4 regions of the Methylobacterium sp. E-046 genome follow, and region 1 is predicted to be linked to each of the others. Evidence: predicted binding sites of a transcription regulator. Region 1 holds the regulator's gene; each other region holds the start of a gene.
What was found. Region 1 encodes LexA, which represses DNA repair genes until DNA is damaged. Its sites were predicted from a motif close to TGTTCNNNNTGTGTTCNG; they were not measured.
Positions count from the first base shown of each region.

Region 1 (3,415 bases):
GGCCCAGTTCGTGGCGGCCGACGGCAGGCCGATCCTGGTCGCCCCCCTCGTCGGCGCGGCCCTCGCCCTGGCGCCGACCCCAGCCCTGGGCGCGCGGCCGGCCGCCCTGGCGCTGGCTTTGGGGATGGCGGCCGCGTTCCTCGGCTTCGCGGCGGCGACCTGGCGGGTCTCGCAGGTCGCCGCCCCGATCCTCCCACGGATCACCATCGGCCCGCTCGTCGGCATGGTCGAGGCCCTCGACGAGCGCGAGGTCGGAGCCCGGCTGTTGATCCGGGTGGAGAGTTTCGCCGGCCTCGCGGCGGAGGTACGGCCCGCCCGGGTGCGGGTGTCGTTCCGCAGGACACCGATCCCGCGGCCCGGGGACGTCGTGGCCGCCACGGCCCGGCTGCTGCCGCCGCCGGAAGCCGCCCGGCCGGGCGGCTACGATTTCGCCCGGGACGCCTATTTCCAGGGGATCGGCGCGGTGGGCTCGCTGGTCGGCGCGGTCTCGATCCGCGCGCCGACCGAGCCGCCGCCCCTGCACCTGCGTCTCGCCGCGATGCTGGACGACGCGCGCAACGCGCTGACCCGCCGGATCGCACAGGCCGAGGGCGGGCAGGCGGGAGCCGTGGCGGCGGCCCTGGTGACCGGCAAGCGGGGCCTGATCGGGCCTGAGACCAACGACGCGCTGCGCGCCGCCGGCATCTACCACGTCGTATCGATCTCCGGCCTGCACATGGTGCTGGCCGCCGGCGTGGTGTTCTGGCTGGTGCGGGCGGTCCTCGCCCTGGTGCCGTATTGCGCGCTGGTCTGGCCGATCAAGAAGATCGCGGCCGGCTTGGCCATGCTGGGCGTCACTGCTTACTGCGCCTTCTCGGGCTGGGACATCGCGGCCGAGCGCTCGCTGTTTATGACCCTGATCATGCTGGGCGCGATCCTGGTGGACCGGCCGGCGCTGTCGATGCGCAACCTCGCCCTCGCCGCCCTGGTCGCCCTGGCCCGGGAGCCGGAGGGTCTCCTCGGCCCGAGCTTCCAGATGTCGTTCGGGGCGGTGGCCGGGCTGATCGCCTGCGCACGGCTGATCGACGGCCGGCTGTTCGTGCGTCCCGGGGCAGGACGCATCGGGCGGCTCGTCGGCACCGGCCTCTCGGCGATCACCGGAACCCTGGCCACGACCCTGGTTGCCCAGGTCGCCACCGCGCCCTTCGCCACCTACCATTTCCAGACGATCCAGCCGTTCGGGCTGGTGGGCAACGCCCTGACGCTGCCGCTCGTCTCCCTGGTGGTGATGCCATCCGCGGTGATCGGGTGCCTCGCCTATCCCTTCGCCCTCGACCGGCCGATCTGGTGGCTGATGGGCCAGGCGGTGGGCGGCATGCTGGCGATCGCGCAGTGGATCGCCGGGTTCGAGCGCGCCACCCTCGTGCTGCCTGCCTTCGGGACAACGGCGCTGATCCTGCTGACCGCCGGTCTCCTGCTGGCGACGCTCCCGGTCTCGCGCCTGCGCTGGCTCGCCGCGCCGCCCATCCTGCTGGGCCTCTGGCTCGCGGCCCTGCCGGATCGCTACGACCTCTACGTCGACCGGCAGGGCGGCGGCGCTGCGGTGCGCGGACCGGACGGCCGCCTCGCGGCGCTGGGCAGCCCCTCGGGGTTCGTGTTGGAGCAGTGGCTGAAGGCGGACGGCGATGGGCGGCGCCCCGGCGCGCTGGCCGCCCCGACCGGCGGCGGGCATTGCGACCGGCTCGGATGCACCGCGCGCCTGCCGGACGGACGGGCGGTCGCGCTGATCCGGGACCGGCGCGCCTTCGCCGAGGATTGCCCCCGCGCCGCGGTGCTGATCACCGGCCTCACGGCGCCCCCGACCTGCACGGGCCCGTTCGTCATCGACCGAAAGATTTTGTCAGAACGCGGCGCCGTGGCCCTCAGGGCCGAGGCCGCGGGGTTCACCGCGCGCTATGCCCGCAGCCTCGACCGGGGCCTGCCGTGGCGACTGCGCCCGGATCCGCGGCCGACGCCGCAGCGGCCGATGACCGCCGCGGCGGACAGCAGCCGCGCGGATGACTCTGTCGCGCCCACCGACGCTGACCGGGCGGGCGCCGGAAGCGGGCCCGGCGACGCGCCGGCCGCGCCGCTTCAGTAGCGGCGGACGAGACTCACGAGACGGCCCTGGATCTGGACCCGATCCGGCCCGAGGACTCGGGTCTCGTAGGCCGGATTGGCAGCCTCGAGCGCGATGGAGGAGCCGCGGCGGCGCAGGCGCTTGAGGGTCGCCTCCTCGTCGTCGATCAGGGCCACGATGATGTCGCCGGTATTGGCGGTGTCCTGCTTGCGGATCACCACCAGATCGCCGTCGAGGATGCCGGCCTCGACCATCGAGTCGCCGCGCACCTCCAGGGCATAGTGTTCGCCGCCGGCCAGGAAGTCCGGCGACAGGGTGATGGCGTGGCTCTGGTTCTGGATCGCCGAGACCGGCGTACCGGCCGCGATCCGGCCCATGACGGGGATCGAGATGGCCCGGCCGGATTCGTCGATCATCCGGGCATTGGCGGGGAGCGGCGCCTGCTTGGACTTGCCGCCTTCCACCACGCTCGGGGTGAAGCGGCGCGGCTCGGCGGCGGGGGGCTGGACCGGAGCCGCCTGGGTCAGGCTCTCGGGAATGCGGATCACCTCGATGGCCCGCGCCCGATTCGGGAGGCGCCGGAGGAAGCCACGCTCCTCCAAGGCGGTGATCAGCCGGTGGATGCCCGACTTCGACTTCAGGTCGAGGGCGTACTTCATCTCGTCGAAGGACGGCGGGACGCCGCATTCCTGCATGCGGTTCTGGATGAAGCGCAGGAGGTCCAGCTGCTTGCGCGTGAGCATTGATGGGGCCTCGCGGCTTGTGGACCGCCTCGTGGCGGTCTCGGAAACAAATCACGAACACGTTAAACGTTCCGCAAGTGTTCCGCAAGAGAGTTATGGCCACGCTCGCGTCGCCGCGGGCGCATCCGGGCCAGAAACGCATTGACGGCGCAAGCGGAGCCGTTTCAATGCACACCGCCGCCCGCCGGAGGGGAAGAAGCCGGGGCGCGGCCGGGATCAGGCTGGGATGACGAGGATGCGACGACCCGCAGCTCTGCTGCCCCTCGGCCTGATCGCCCTAGGTCTTGCGCTCGCAGGGTGCACCACCGGGTTCTCCTACATCTCGCGGAACTACGTCGCGCTGACCCCTCAGGTGGTGACGATCGGCTGCAAGGAACCCTACGAGGTCTACGACAACCGGCAACTGCGCCGGATGCTGATCGTCTCGAACACCCTGCGCGAGTATGCCGGCTGCAACCTGAGTGAGGCGCGGATCGACCCCGAGCCGGGAGCGACCCGGGTGACGCGCTTCCGCACCGCCGCCCGCGCCTATCTCGACGAGACCGTGCGGGAGGAGTGCCGGATCACCGGCGAG
Region 1 covers NZ_JAKSYP010000290.1:250,500-253,914, forward strand. Annotated here, with positions in the region: gene MKK82_RS32785 (ComEC/Rec2 family competence protein) at 1-2,119, shown strand, start outside; gene lexA (transcriptional repressor LexA) at 2,113-2,841, opposite strand; gene MKK82_RS32795 (hypothetical protein) at 3,077-3,415, shown strand, end outside.

Region 2 (3,415 bases), on a different contig from region 1:
GTGACCAAGAATCTTCCTTTTTCCCGGATCTTCGGCGATGACGTGGCGCGCTCCGAGGACCATCAGGGACGGATGGAACGAATCCTCTCTTCGCGCCGAGCAGTCTTGGGAGGCCGGCCTCATCGAGACGCGGTCCGCTGAGTTTACCGGCCTGACGGATGCCTGCTGGTTCGACGTCTCGCTTGGAAGGGGTCTGGTGAACACCATCCCGCGCGGTCCTCAGCAAGCCTGCCCGCGCGCAGTCACGCGAGCGCCACCGGCAACTCGCTGATCTGCGTCGTGTAGCGCGGCGTGCGCATCTCGAACTTGGTGTTCCAGTCGCGGCGGTTTACCAGCCCGGCCCGCGCCGGCACGACCGCGCCCCGGCCCCAGCGCAGGTTGCACGCGTCCATCGCCGCCATCAGCGGCTCGGACCGCTCCCGGTCCAGCGCGCCGATCAGCGCCCGCGGGCTGTGCGACAGCGGCACGAGATCATTCGTGATGAGGCCGGCCTTCGAGTAGCGCCAGGGCCGCTCACCGGGCTCGCGCCACGTCTTCGCGACGCCGAGCCGGGCCGCCCTGATCAGCGCCAGCGAGTCGGACGTGTGCTCGGGCAAGCCGACCGTGGTCGAGGCTGAGCGCATCGGCGCGCCGTGGTCGTGCTCGCTGGTGTGATAGAAGACGGATACGTGGTTCGTGCCGAGGCCTTCGCGTCGGAGTTTCTCGCCGAGCCGCGTCGCGTGCGCCGCTACCGCCTCCTCGAGCACCGTCCGCTCGGTGATGCGGCTTGAGAACGAGCGGGTCACGGCGCATCCCTTGCGCCGAGCCGGCACCATCTCCAGCGGCAGGCAGGCGAGCCCGCGCAGTTCGTGGATGATGCGCTCGCCCACCACCGTCAGCCCCTTGCGCACCGGACGTGGGTCGAGGTCGCGCAGGTCCGCCACGCTCTCGACGCCCATCGCCTCCAGCTTGGCGAGGGATGCACGGCCGATGCCCCAGACCTCCGCGACCGCGACCCGGCACAACCAGTGTGCGTAGGCCACGGGATCGGTCAGGTCGCACACGCCGCCGAGCGCCGGCACCGTTTTGGCGACGTGGTTGGCGAGCTTCGCCAGCGTCTTCGTCGGGCCGATGCCGACGCAGGTCGGGATCCCGGTCCAGGCCCGCACCGTCGCGCGCAGATCCCGTGCGAGTTCGACCCGCAGGCCCGGCGCCACATCCGACAAGTTCAGGAAGCTCTCGTCGATGGAGTAGATCTCCACCTGCGGGCTGAACTGCCGATAGACCGCGTTCGTGCGCCCGCTCATGTCGCCGTAGAGCGTGTAGTTCGACGAGAACACGCGCACGCCCCGGACCCGGCATAGATCCCGGATCTTGAAATACGGGTCGCCCATCTTGATGCCGAGCGCCTTGGCCTCGGCCGTGCGGGCGATGGCGCAGCCGTCATTGTTCGAGAGCACGATCACCGGGACCGCGGCCAGCCGGGGATCGAACACGCGCTCGCACGAGCAGTAGAAGCTGTTGCCGTCGATCAGCGCGACGGCGCGGCCGCCGCCGATGCGGTCGCGCAGGCGGGCTTCGGGCGCACTCACGAGAGCTGCCCGCGCGCGACGTGCCAGCGGATCGAGAACCGGACCACGCCCCAGATGGCGCCCTCGCCGAACTCGTCGACCGCGAAGGCCGGCAGGTCCGGATTGCAGAAGGCCAACCGCGCGCCGTTGCCGTCGAGGACGAGACGCTTGCAGCTCATCTGCCCATCGATCGCCGCCACGACGATGCTGCCGTGGCCGGCCTTGAGGCTGCGGTCGACGCAGGCGAGGTCGCGGTCGTAGATGCCGGCACCCTCCATGGACGAGCCGGCGATGCGCCACAGGAAGGTGGCGGGCGGGTTCGGCACCAGCCAACGCGGCAGTTCCAGCGCGCTCTCCAGGAAATCGTCGGCGGGCGAGGGAAAGCCGGCGCACAGCGCCTGGCCGATCAGGGGCACGCGGACGGCGTCGGGGCTCTGGATCAGCAGTTCGTCGATCCGGTTGATGTGCACTCAGCGCTCCGCCATGCTAGAACGAACACAGAACAAACCCGATGCGCAGGCACGGTTCAACCGGCGGGTCCGCCCTTTGCGAAAGCTCCGGGGGACGGGTGTGGATAGGGTTCGGAAACGCGGGCGGTGGCGGCACCTTACGCCTTCCCTTGGAGAGGTCGGACGAAGATGGCGATGAAGACGGCATTCGTGGTGCAGCCGTTCGAGATCCACCGGAAGCGGCTTCGACCGGCCCGGCAGGAGCCCACGCAGACCGAGAGCGGCGCGATCAAGAAGGCTGAGAACCTGGCCAAGCGGATGCCGGGCGCGGCCGCGATCAGGGTCGTGGCGGACGATGAGACCGGCGAACTCGAAGCCGCGACCATCCTCGGCCAATGGGGCGAGGTGCCGGACGATTTCGCGGAAAGCCTGCAGGGCGCCTGAGCCGGGGATCACCAGCGATACGGGAGCGACGAGATGTCTGCCGTTCGGCGGGTCGGGAACTTCCTCCAGGTGCAGGACGGCGACGGCTGTCGGCACCTCCTGCGCGTGACCAGCGTCCAAGCGCTCAGCGACACGGACCTGATGCGCAATGAGACCTTCATCACAGCAGCGGGGCGCACCATCAGGGTGACGCAACCGCTCGACGAGATCGTGGAGCTCGTGGCGCCAGGAGAGCGAGCGGCGGGCGATAAGACCGAGGAGGCGTGGCCGTTCTAGGGATCAAAACTTGACGCTCGGCAGCCATCGTTGAACGTCCGAGCAGGGTGAGTTTTCGCGTCCCTGCAGACGAACGACGATTTTCTGAGCTGATGTCGGACTATCGATTATTGAAATATGCTGACTATTCAAGCTTAACGCCAAAACAAATTCCGCATTCAGTATGAAATTATATTATTTGAAAGTGAATATCTTCAATTCTTTAAAAATCCAAGCTTACCCTCATCAGGGCTATGACTGCATATTGCAAAATATAACACATCTGTAGCTGAAAGACCATGACAGCGAATACAGAAAATGATCAAACGACCATCAATCTGATCAACGATAGTAAAAAACTTCAATAGACGTTTGTATTATCCTGAAATTGCGTACCAAATAGGCAGTATCTTCCAGTCTTATTGCGCCCTGTAGCGGCCACGAAACAACGAACGTGGAAAACAGCAAAACACGGGCAATTGTTGAAAACCGTGATGGCGGTCTGTGCATCCGGGGCAGGTTGGAAGCGGGCCATACACAGCATCGAAGTTGAACCGCGGATCCAGCAGCGTCCCGAACACTCAGACTGGGACGCGGGGAGAGCGGCCAAGCGTCGTCCTGTGGGCGGGCCCGCCTTCAAGCACGGTCCGTCACCCGAAAAGCGTCTCGACCGCCTTGCCGCTGCTCGTTCGTGTTCGGCAGCGCCTAACCTCCGCG
Region 2 covers NZ_JAKSYP010000093.1:60,838-64,252, forward strand. Annotated here, with positions in the region: gene MKK82_RS09075 (Y-family DNA polymerase) at 243-1,571, opposite strand; gene MKK82_RS09080 (LexA family protein) at 1,568-2,020, opposite strand; gene MKK82_RS09085 (hypothetical protein) at 2,189-2,443, shown strand; gene MKK82_RS09090 (hypothetical protein) at 2,477-2,719, shown strand.
Region 2: a site for LexA is predicted at 2,038-2,055, ahead of MKK82_RS09080 (LexA family protein). Genes of this name have one in related genera too.

Region 3 (3,415 bases), on a different contig from region 1:
GAAGCGCGCCGATTCCTTGGTGCCGCGCATCAGCAGCATCGTGATCAGGGCCACGATCAGCACCGCCGGCAGGTTGAACAGGGCGGTGCCCCCACCGTCGATCGGCGTGCCGGGCGCGTGGGCGAACTGAGCCGGGATCACGATCCCGACGTCCTTCAGGATGCTGGTGACGTAGCCGGACCAGCCCACCGCCACCGTGGCCGCGCCCATGGCGTATTCGAGGATCAGGTCCCAGCCGATCAGCCACGCGAAGAACTCACCGAGGGTCGCGTAGGTGTAGGTGTAGCTCGATCCCGCCACCGGGATCAGCGCCGCCATCTCGGAGTAGCACAGGCCCACGAAGGCGCAGGCGATGCCGCCGAGCACGAAGGACAGCATGATCCCCGGCCCGGCATATTGCGCCGCCGCCGTGCCGGTGAGGACGAAGATGCCGGCGCCGATGATCGCGCCGACCCCCATGGCGGTGATCGAGAGGGCGCCCAACGTTTTCGAGAGCTGCTGCTCGCCCTCGCCGCTCTCAAGGATGTCGTCGACCGACTTCCGACCCATCAGGCCTGACGAATCCATTGGGCAATCCTTCCAGGCTGGGATCAGGTCAGCGTCCGCTCGCAGGCGAGAAGACGGCAAATCTTCCTCCCTGAACGGGGTGTTGTAGAGGAGGAATGTCCGACAACAACGAGCGACACGGATAGATTCTGCCGATCAGGCCCGGTCGATCCGCGCGATCAGCGGCCTGATCCTGAGGCGAGGCGCGAAGGCGTTCCCGGCCCGCAGCGCCGCCCGCCGCACGACGTCTCCAGCCCGGGCCTGCCGGGCACCGGCCAGGACCTCGATCCCACCGACGAGGCGGCGGCGCCAGCCGGCGGCCGGTCGGTGCAGGCGTCCGAGGCCGATCTCCGGGCGGGCGGTCCCGACGAAGCGGTCGAGGGTGCGGATCCAGCCCTCGCCGAGGACGTCGCCAGCTTCCAGGCAGAGGACCCAGTCCCGGCGGGCCGCGGCCGCACCCGCCGCGTAGGGATTGCCGTCCCGATGAAGGACGAGGGTGGCGCCGGTGGCCTCCGCCACGGCCGTGACCGCCTCGCTCTCCCGGCCCGTCACGATCACGGCGTCGCCGATCAGGCCGCCGGCCACGCCGGAGACGAGCACGCTGAGCGTGTCGGCCAGACGATCGATCGCGTCCGGATCGGCCGGGTCGGCCAGATAGGTCACCGCGGAGAGCATGAGCGCGCATAGACGATTTTGCGCGGCCGTAAACCGTTGATCCGTCTCCGGAAGGCGCTGGTGTGACCGAGGAGCGCGCTCAGACGTGGATTGCCTCAAAAAAGAGCGTCGCATGCGCTCTGCGTTCGCTCTATGTTCCCGTCGGGGGACAGGAGCGACTCGTCATGGTGCGGCCAGGGGACGGATCGAGACCCGACGCCTCGGCGCGGCTCGGCACCAGTACACCACCGGCGGGCGCGCGGCGCGGACGCGGGGCGACCGCCAACCCGGCCGGCCGCTTCGAGGCGGCCGAGCGGGAGGCGTTCCACGATTCCACCTGGGAATCCGATGAACCGCTCGCCTTGCGCACGCAGGTCACCCCGGAACGATCCGCCCGGATCATCGCCCGCAACACCTCGCCGGACATCCCGTTCGACCGCTCGATCAACCCCTATCGCGGCTGCGAGCACGGCTGCATCTACTGCTATGCCCGCCCGACCCATGCGTGGCTCGGCCTGTCGCCGGGGCTCGATTTCGAGTCGCGGATCGTCGCCAAGCCCGACGCGCCCCGGCTCCTCGCCCGCGAACTCGCGGCGCCGAGCTATCGTGCGGAGACGATCGCCCTCGGCACCGCCACCGACCCCTATCAGCCGGCCGAGCGCGAGCATCGCATCACCCGCGGCGTGCTCGAGGTGCTGCGGGAGGCGCGCCATCCCGTCGGGATCACCACCAAGTCCGACCTCGTGCTGCGCGACCTCGACATCCTCGCCGAGATGGCCGCGCGGAACCTCGTGCTCGTCGCGCTCTCGCTTCCGACCCTGGATCCGGACCTTGCCCGGCGACTCGATCCCCGCGCGCCGCGGCCGGAGAAGCGGCTCGCCGCGATGCGTCGCCTCAGCGAGGCGGGCGTGCCCGTGATGGTCAACATCTCGCCGATCATCCCGGGTCTGACCGACCACGAGATCGAGACGATCCTGAGCCGCGCCCGGGAGAGCGGCGCGGGCCGGATCGGTCACGCGCTGCTGCGGCTGCCGGGCGAGGTCGCCGACCTCATGGCCGACTGGTTCTCCGAGCATTATCCCGAGCGGAAGGACCGTGCCTTCGGGCTCCTGACGCAGGCGCGCGGCGGCCGCGAGAACGATCCCCGCTTCGGTCACCGCTTCCGCGGGGAGGGCCCCTACGCGGCGATGATCGGCCAGCGGGTCAGGCTCGCCGGCACCCGCCTCGGCTTCGCCTTCGGGCGGATGGAGCTGGACCGGACTGCGTTCCGCAGGCCGGGGGCGCAGCTGACGCTGCTCTGATCCGCCGGCTCCAGGTCCCCCGCGAGTCGTTCGGGGCGGGCTCTAAGGCCCGAACCCCCGGGTGAAGCTGAGCCGGTGATGCGGGCTGCGGCCCAGCTTCATCAGGCCGGCCCGGTGAACCGCCGTCCCGTAGCCGACATTGCGCTCCCAGCCGTAGCCGGGATGACGCGCAGCCAAGCACCGCATCAGGTCGTCGCGAAACACCTTGGCGACGATCGAGGCGGCGGCGATCTGCGGCACCAGCCGGTCGCCCCCGACCACCGCGCGGCCCGACAGGCCGGGCAGGGCATCCCGCCCATCCACCAGCACCGGGGCCGTGATCCCCAGGCGGGCGACCGCGCGCCCCATGGCGTCCAGCGTCGCGGCGCGGATGTTGATCCGGTCGATCAGCGCCCGGGATCCCGCCGCCACGGCGACGCGCCCATGGGCGCGGATCAGTGGTGCCAGCCGCATGCGGACCGGCTCGGGCACCCGCTTGCTGTCGTCGAGGGTGCCGAGCAGGTCCGGCGGGATCGCCGCGGGGTCGAACCAGACCGCGGCCACCACCACCGGCCCGCAGAGCGCGCCGCGGCCGACCTCGTCGCAGCCGATCACCGCGGGGTAATCGGTCGCGCGAGCCGGGTCGAACGGCAGGGTCGTGGCGGCTGGCTTCCGGACGGGCGGCATACTCCCTCCTGCCACCCCGCGCGGGCGCCGTCACCGGTCAGGCCGCGTCCCGGTCTTCCCGCTCGCCGCGATGCGCCGCGATGATGTTGCCGAAGAACTGCCGCGCGCTCACGTCCCAGCCGCAGCGCAGGGCTTCGGCGCGGCACTCGGTCCGCGACAGGGCGAGGGCGGCCAGCGCCGCGGCCCGCAGGTCGCGATCGAGGCAGCCCACCCGGGTGCCGCCGACCACGTCGTTGGGCCCGGGCACC
Region 3 covers NZ_JAKSYP010000172.1:74,022-77,436, forward strand. Annotated here, with positions in the region: gene MKK82_RS16105 (amino acid permease) at 1-567, opposite strand, end outside; gene MKK82_RS16110 (hypothetical protein) at 703-1,221, opposite strand; gene MKK82_RS16115 (PA0069 family radical SAM protein) at 1,386-2,501, shown strand; gene MKK82_RS16120 (ribonuclease HII) at 2,544-3,167, opposite strand; gene MKK82_RS16125 (glycosyltransferase family 4 protein) at 3,205-3,415, opposite strand, start outside.
Region 3: a site for LexA is predicted at 1,344-1,361, ahead of MKK82_RS16115 (PA0069 family radical SAM protein). Genes of this name have one in related genera too.

Region 4 (3,415 bases), 190 kb from region 1:
GCCAAGGTGATGACCCCGCCCTGACGGGCCGCCCGCGAAGGCGTGACGCCGTCGCGGGCGAGGCGATGGCACGCGGGCCCTGCGTTCGCGGCGCCGAGCCCGCGCCGCCGCGAACCCGCCGTCAGATGTCGAGGTCCGCGCCCTCGGCGAAGGCCGCCCGCTCGCTGATGAAGGCGAAGCGCGCCTCGGGCTTGTTGCCCATCAGGCGCTCCACGGTGTCGCCGGTCGATTCCCGGGCCTCGTCCAGGATCGCGACCCGCAGGAGCGTGCGCTTCTTCGGGTCCATGGTGGTCTCCTTGAGCTGGGCCGGCATCATCTCGCCCAGGCCCTTGAAGCGCCCGATCTCGACCTTGCCGCCCTTGAACACCGTCTTGGTGATCCGCTCCCGATCGGCATCGTCGCGGGCATAGGCCACCTTCGAGCCCTGCTGCAGCCGGTAGAGCGGCGGGATCGCGAGGTAGAGATGCCCGCGGTCGATCAGCTTCGGCATCTGCCGGTAGAAGAAGGTGATCAGCAGCGAGGCGATGTGGGCGCCGTCGACGTCGGCGTCCGTCATGATGATCACCTTGTCGTAGCGCAGGTCCGCCTCGCGGAAGGCCGCGCCGGTGCCGCAGCCGAGCGCCAGGGTGAGGTCCGAGATCAGCTGGTTGGCGCCGAGCTTGTCCCGCGAGGCCGAGGCGACGTTGAGGATCTTGCCGCGCAGCGGCAGGATCGCCTGGGTGGCCCGGTCGCGGGCCTGCTTGGCCGAGCCGCCGGCGGAGTCGCCCTCGACGATGAAGATCTCCGAACCCGCGGTGCCGGCCGCCGAGCAGTCGGCGAGCTTGCCGGGCAGGCGCAGCTTGCGGGTGGCGCTCTTGCGGGCGACCTCCTTCTCCTGGCGGCGGCGCAGGCGCTCCTCGGCCCGGTCGATCACCCAGTCGAGCAGCTTGTTGGCCTGGGCCGGGGAGGCGGCCAGCCAGTGGTCGAACGCGTCGCGCACCGCCGTCTCGACGATGCGCTGCGCCTCCACGGTGGCAAGCTTGTCCTTGGTCTGGCCCTGGAATTCGGGCTCGCGGATGAAGACCGACAGCATCGACGCGCAGGTCGCCATGACGTCGTCCGTGGTGACGGCGGTCATGCGCTTGGCCTGATTCACGCGCTCGGCGTGCTCGCGCAGGCCGCGAAGCAGGGCGACCCGCAGGCCGGCCTCGTGGGTGCCGCCCTCCGGCGTCGGGATCGTGTTGCAGTAGGAATGCGAGAACCCGTCCTCGGTGACCATCCAGGCCACCGACCATTCCAGCGACCCGTGGGAGCCCGGCTTGGTGATCTTGCCGGAGAACATCGCCTCGGTGACCAGTTCCTTGCCGTCGATGTCCCGGGCGAGGTAGTCGCGCAGGCCGTCGGGGAAGCGATGCACGGCCTCGGCTGGGACATCCTCCAGCCCTTCGAGGAGCGCGGGGGCGCAGCGCCAGCGGATCTCGACGCCGCCGAACAGGTAGGCCTTCGACCGCGCCATCTTGAACAGGCGGCGCGGGTCGAACTTCAGCGAGCCGAAGATCTGGGAATCCGGGTGGAAGCGGACCCTGGTGCCGCGGCGGTTCTGCACCCGGCCGATCAGCTCCAGCGCGCCCTGCGCGTGGCCCCGCGAGAAGGTCTGACGATAGAGGGTCTGGTTGCGCGCGACCTCGACCTCCAGCACGTCGGAGAGCGCGTTCACCACCGAGATGCCGACGCCGTGCAGGCCGCCCGAGGTCTCGTAGACCTTCGAGTCGAACTTACCGCCGGCGTGCAGCGTGGTCATGATGACCTCCAGCGCCGACTTGCCGGGGAATTTCGGGTGCGGGTCGACCGGGATGCCGCGGCCGTTGTCGGTGACCACGAGGGCGCCGGTCTCCTCCAGCTCCACCTCGATGAAGCTGGCATGGCCGGCCACCGCCTCGTCCATGGAATTGTCGATCACCTCGGCGAAGAGGTGATGCAGCGCCCGCTCGTCGGTGCCGCCGATATACATGCCGGGCCGGCGCCGGACGGGCTCCAGTCCCTCCAGCACCTCGATGTCGGAGGCGGTGTAGCCGGCTTCCGGCTCGGCCGCCGCGATCGCCGCCACCGAGGCCGAGGCGGCGAGCCGCCTGCGGGGCTCGGGTAGCCGGGCGGCCGTTCCCTTGCTGCCCGGTCCGAACAGGTCGCGCGCCGTATCGCTCACGCGCGGCCTCCGCGCCCGCGGCGCATCGGCCGGCTCCGGCTCGCGCACACGGTTCTGGGGAGAATGAGTCCGGGATTGTGGAGCATGCGCCTTCATCCCCGCATGATAGCGGAACAAAACAGAAACATCAAAGCCGTTCGCCCCCGGGCGATGCGGACCCATCATCGCATGCTGCGCCGCCGCGAGCGAGGGCCGCCGCGCCACGCCCGGCCGGAACGTCGAATCCGTCTGTCATCACGACGTTGCACAAATCGGGGTTAAGGCTTCGTCGTGACCCGCCCGTACGGCCTCGGCAGTTCTCCCCCGGAACCGTTCCACGGGATCGACGTTGAAGGCCAGAATAATCTTGACCGTGGTCAGGGAGCCGCAGTCGATGAGTGACGCCGCGATCGAGGCCCGCCGCCTGACCCTGATCCGCTTCGAGCACGCGGCCGGTGCCGCCTTCGGATGCGAGGACGAGGCGACCGGCGTGCCGCCCGTCCGCGCTCTGGTGATGTCCACGACGATCGCGCTGGCGACCTTCGCGACCGTGGTCGCGGCGACGATCACCTACCTGGTCTGAGCCGGGCGCGCGCGGCCCTCAGATCTGTCGCAGGTAGGGCGCCGGCTTCTGCCCCAGGATCCGCCACGTGCCGGCGAGGCCCAAGAGGATCGCCAAGGCCACCGCGGCCCCCGCCGCCAGGAGCGCTCCGGAGAGGTCGAGCCGGAAGTCGAGGTGCATGACCTTGGCGACGATCACCCAGCCGGCGAGGGTTCCGGCGGCGAGGCCGAACAGGGCCGTCACGAGGCCGAGGGCTGCGTATTCGAGTCCGTAGGCGGTCAGAAGCCGCGCGCGGCTCGCCCCCAGCACCTTGAGCACCACGGCGTCGTAGAGCCGCGCCCGGTGACCGGCCGCGATGGCGCCAGCCAGCACGAACAGGCTCGCCAGGACGGCCACGGCACTTGCCCCGCGGATCGCCAAGACCAGCCGACCGACGAGGTCGCCGATGGCGTCCAGGGCGTCCTTGACCCGCACGGCGCTGACCGACGGGAAGGTCTTCGCGACATCCCGCAGGATGTGGTTCTCGGTCGGCGCGTCGGTGCCGCCGGGGAGCGTCAGCGTGGCGAGGTCGGAATGCGGCGCCCCCCGGAAGGTGCCGGGCGAGAACACCATCACGAAGTTGATGCCGAGGTTGCGCCACTCCACCCGGCGCAGGTTGAAGATCGTCGCGGTGAGGTCGCGCCCGAGCACGT
Region 4 covers NZ_JAKSYP010000290.1:58,240-61,654, forward strand. Annotated here, with positions in the region: gene MKK82_RS31930 (PRC-barrel domain-containing protein) at 1-24, shown strand, start outside; gene parE (DNA topoisomerase IV subunit B) at 122-2,182, opposite strand; gene MKK82_RS31940 (hypothetical protein) at 2,556-2,744, shown strand; gene MKK82_RS31945 (ABC transporter permease) at 2,763-3,415, opposite strand, start outside.
Region 4: a site for LexA is predicted at 2,292-2,309, ahead of parE (DNA topoisomerase IV subunit B). Genes of this name have one in related genera too.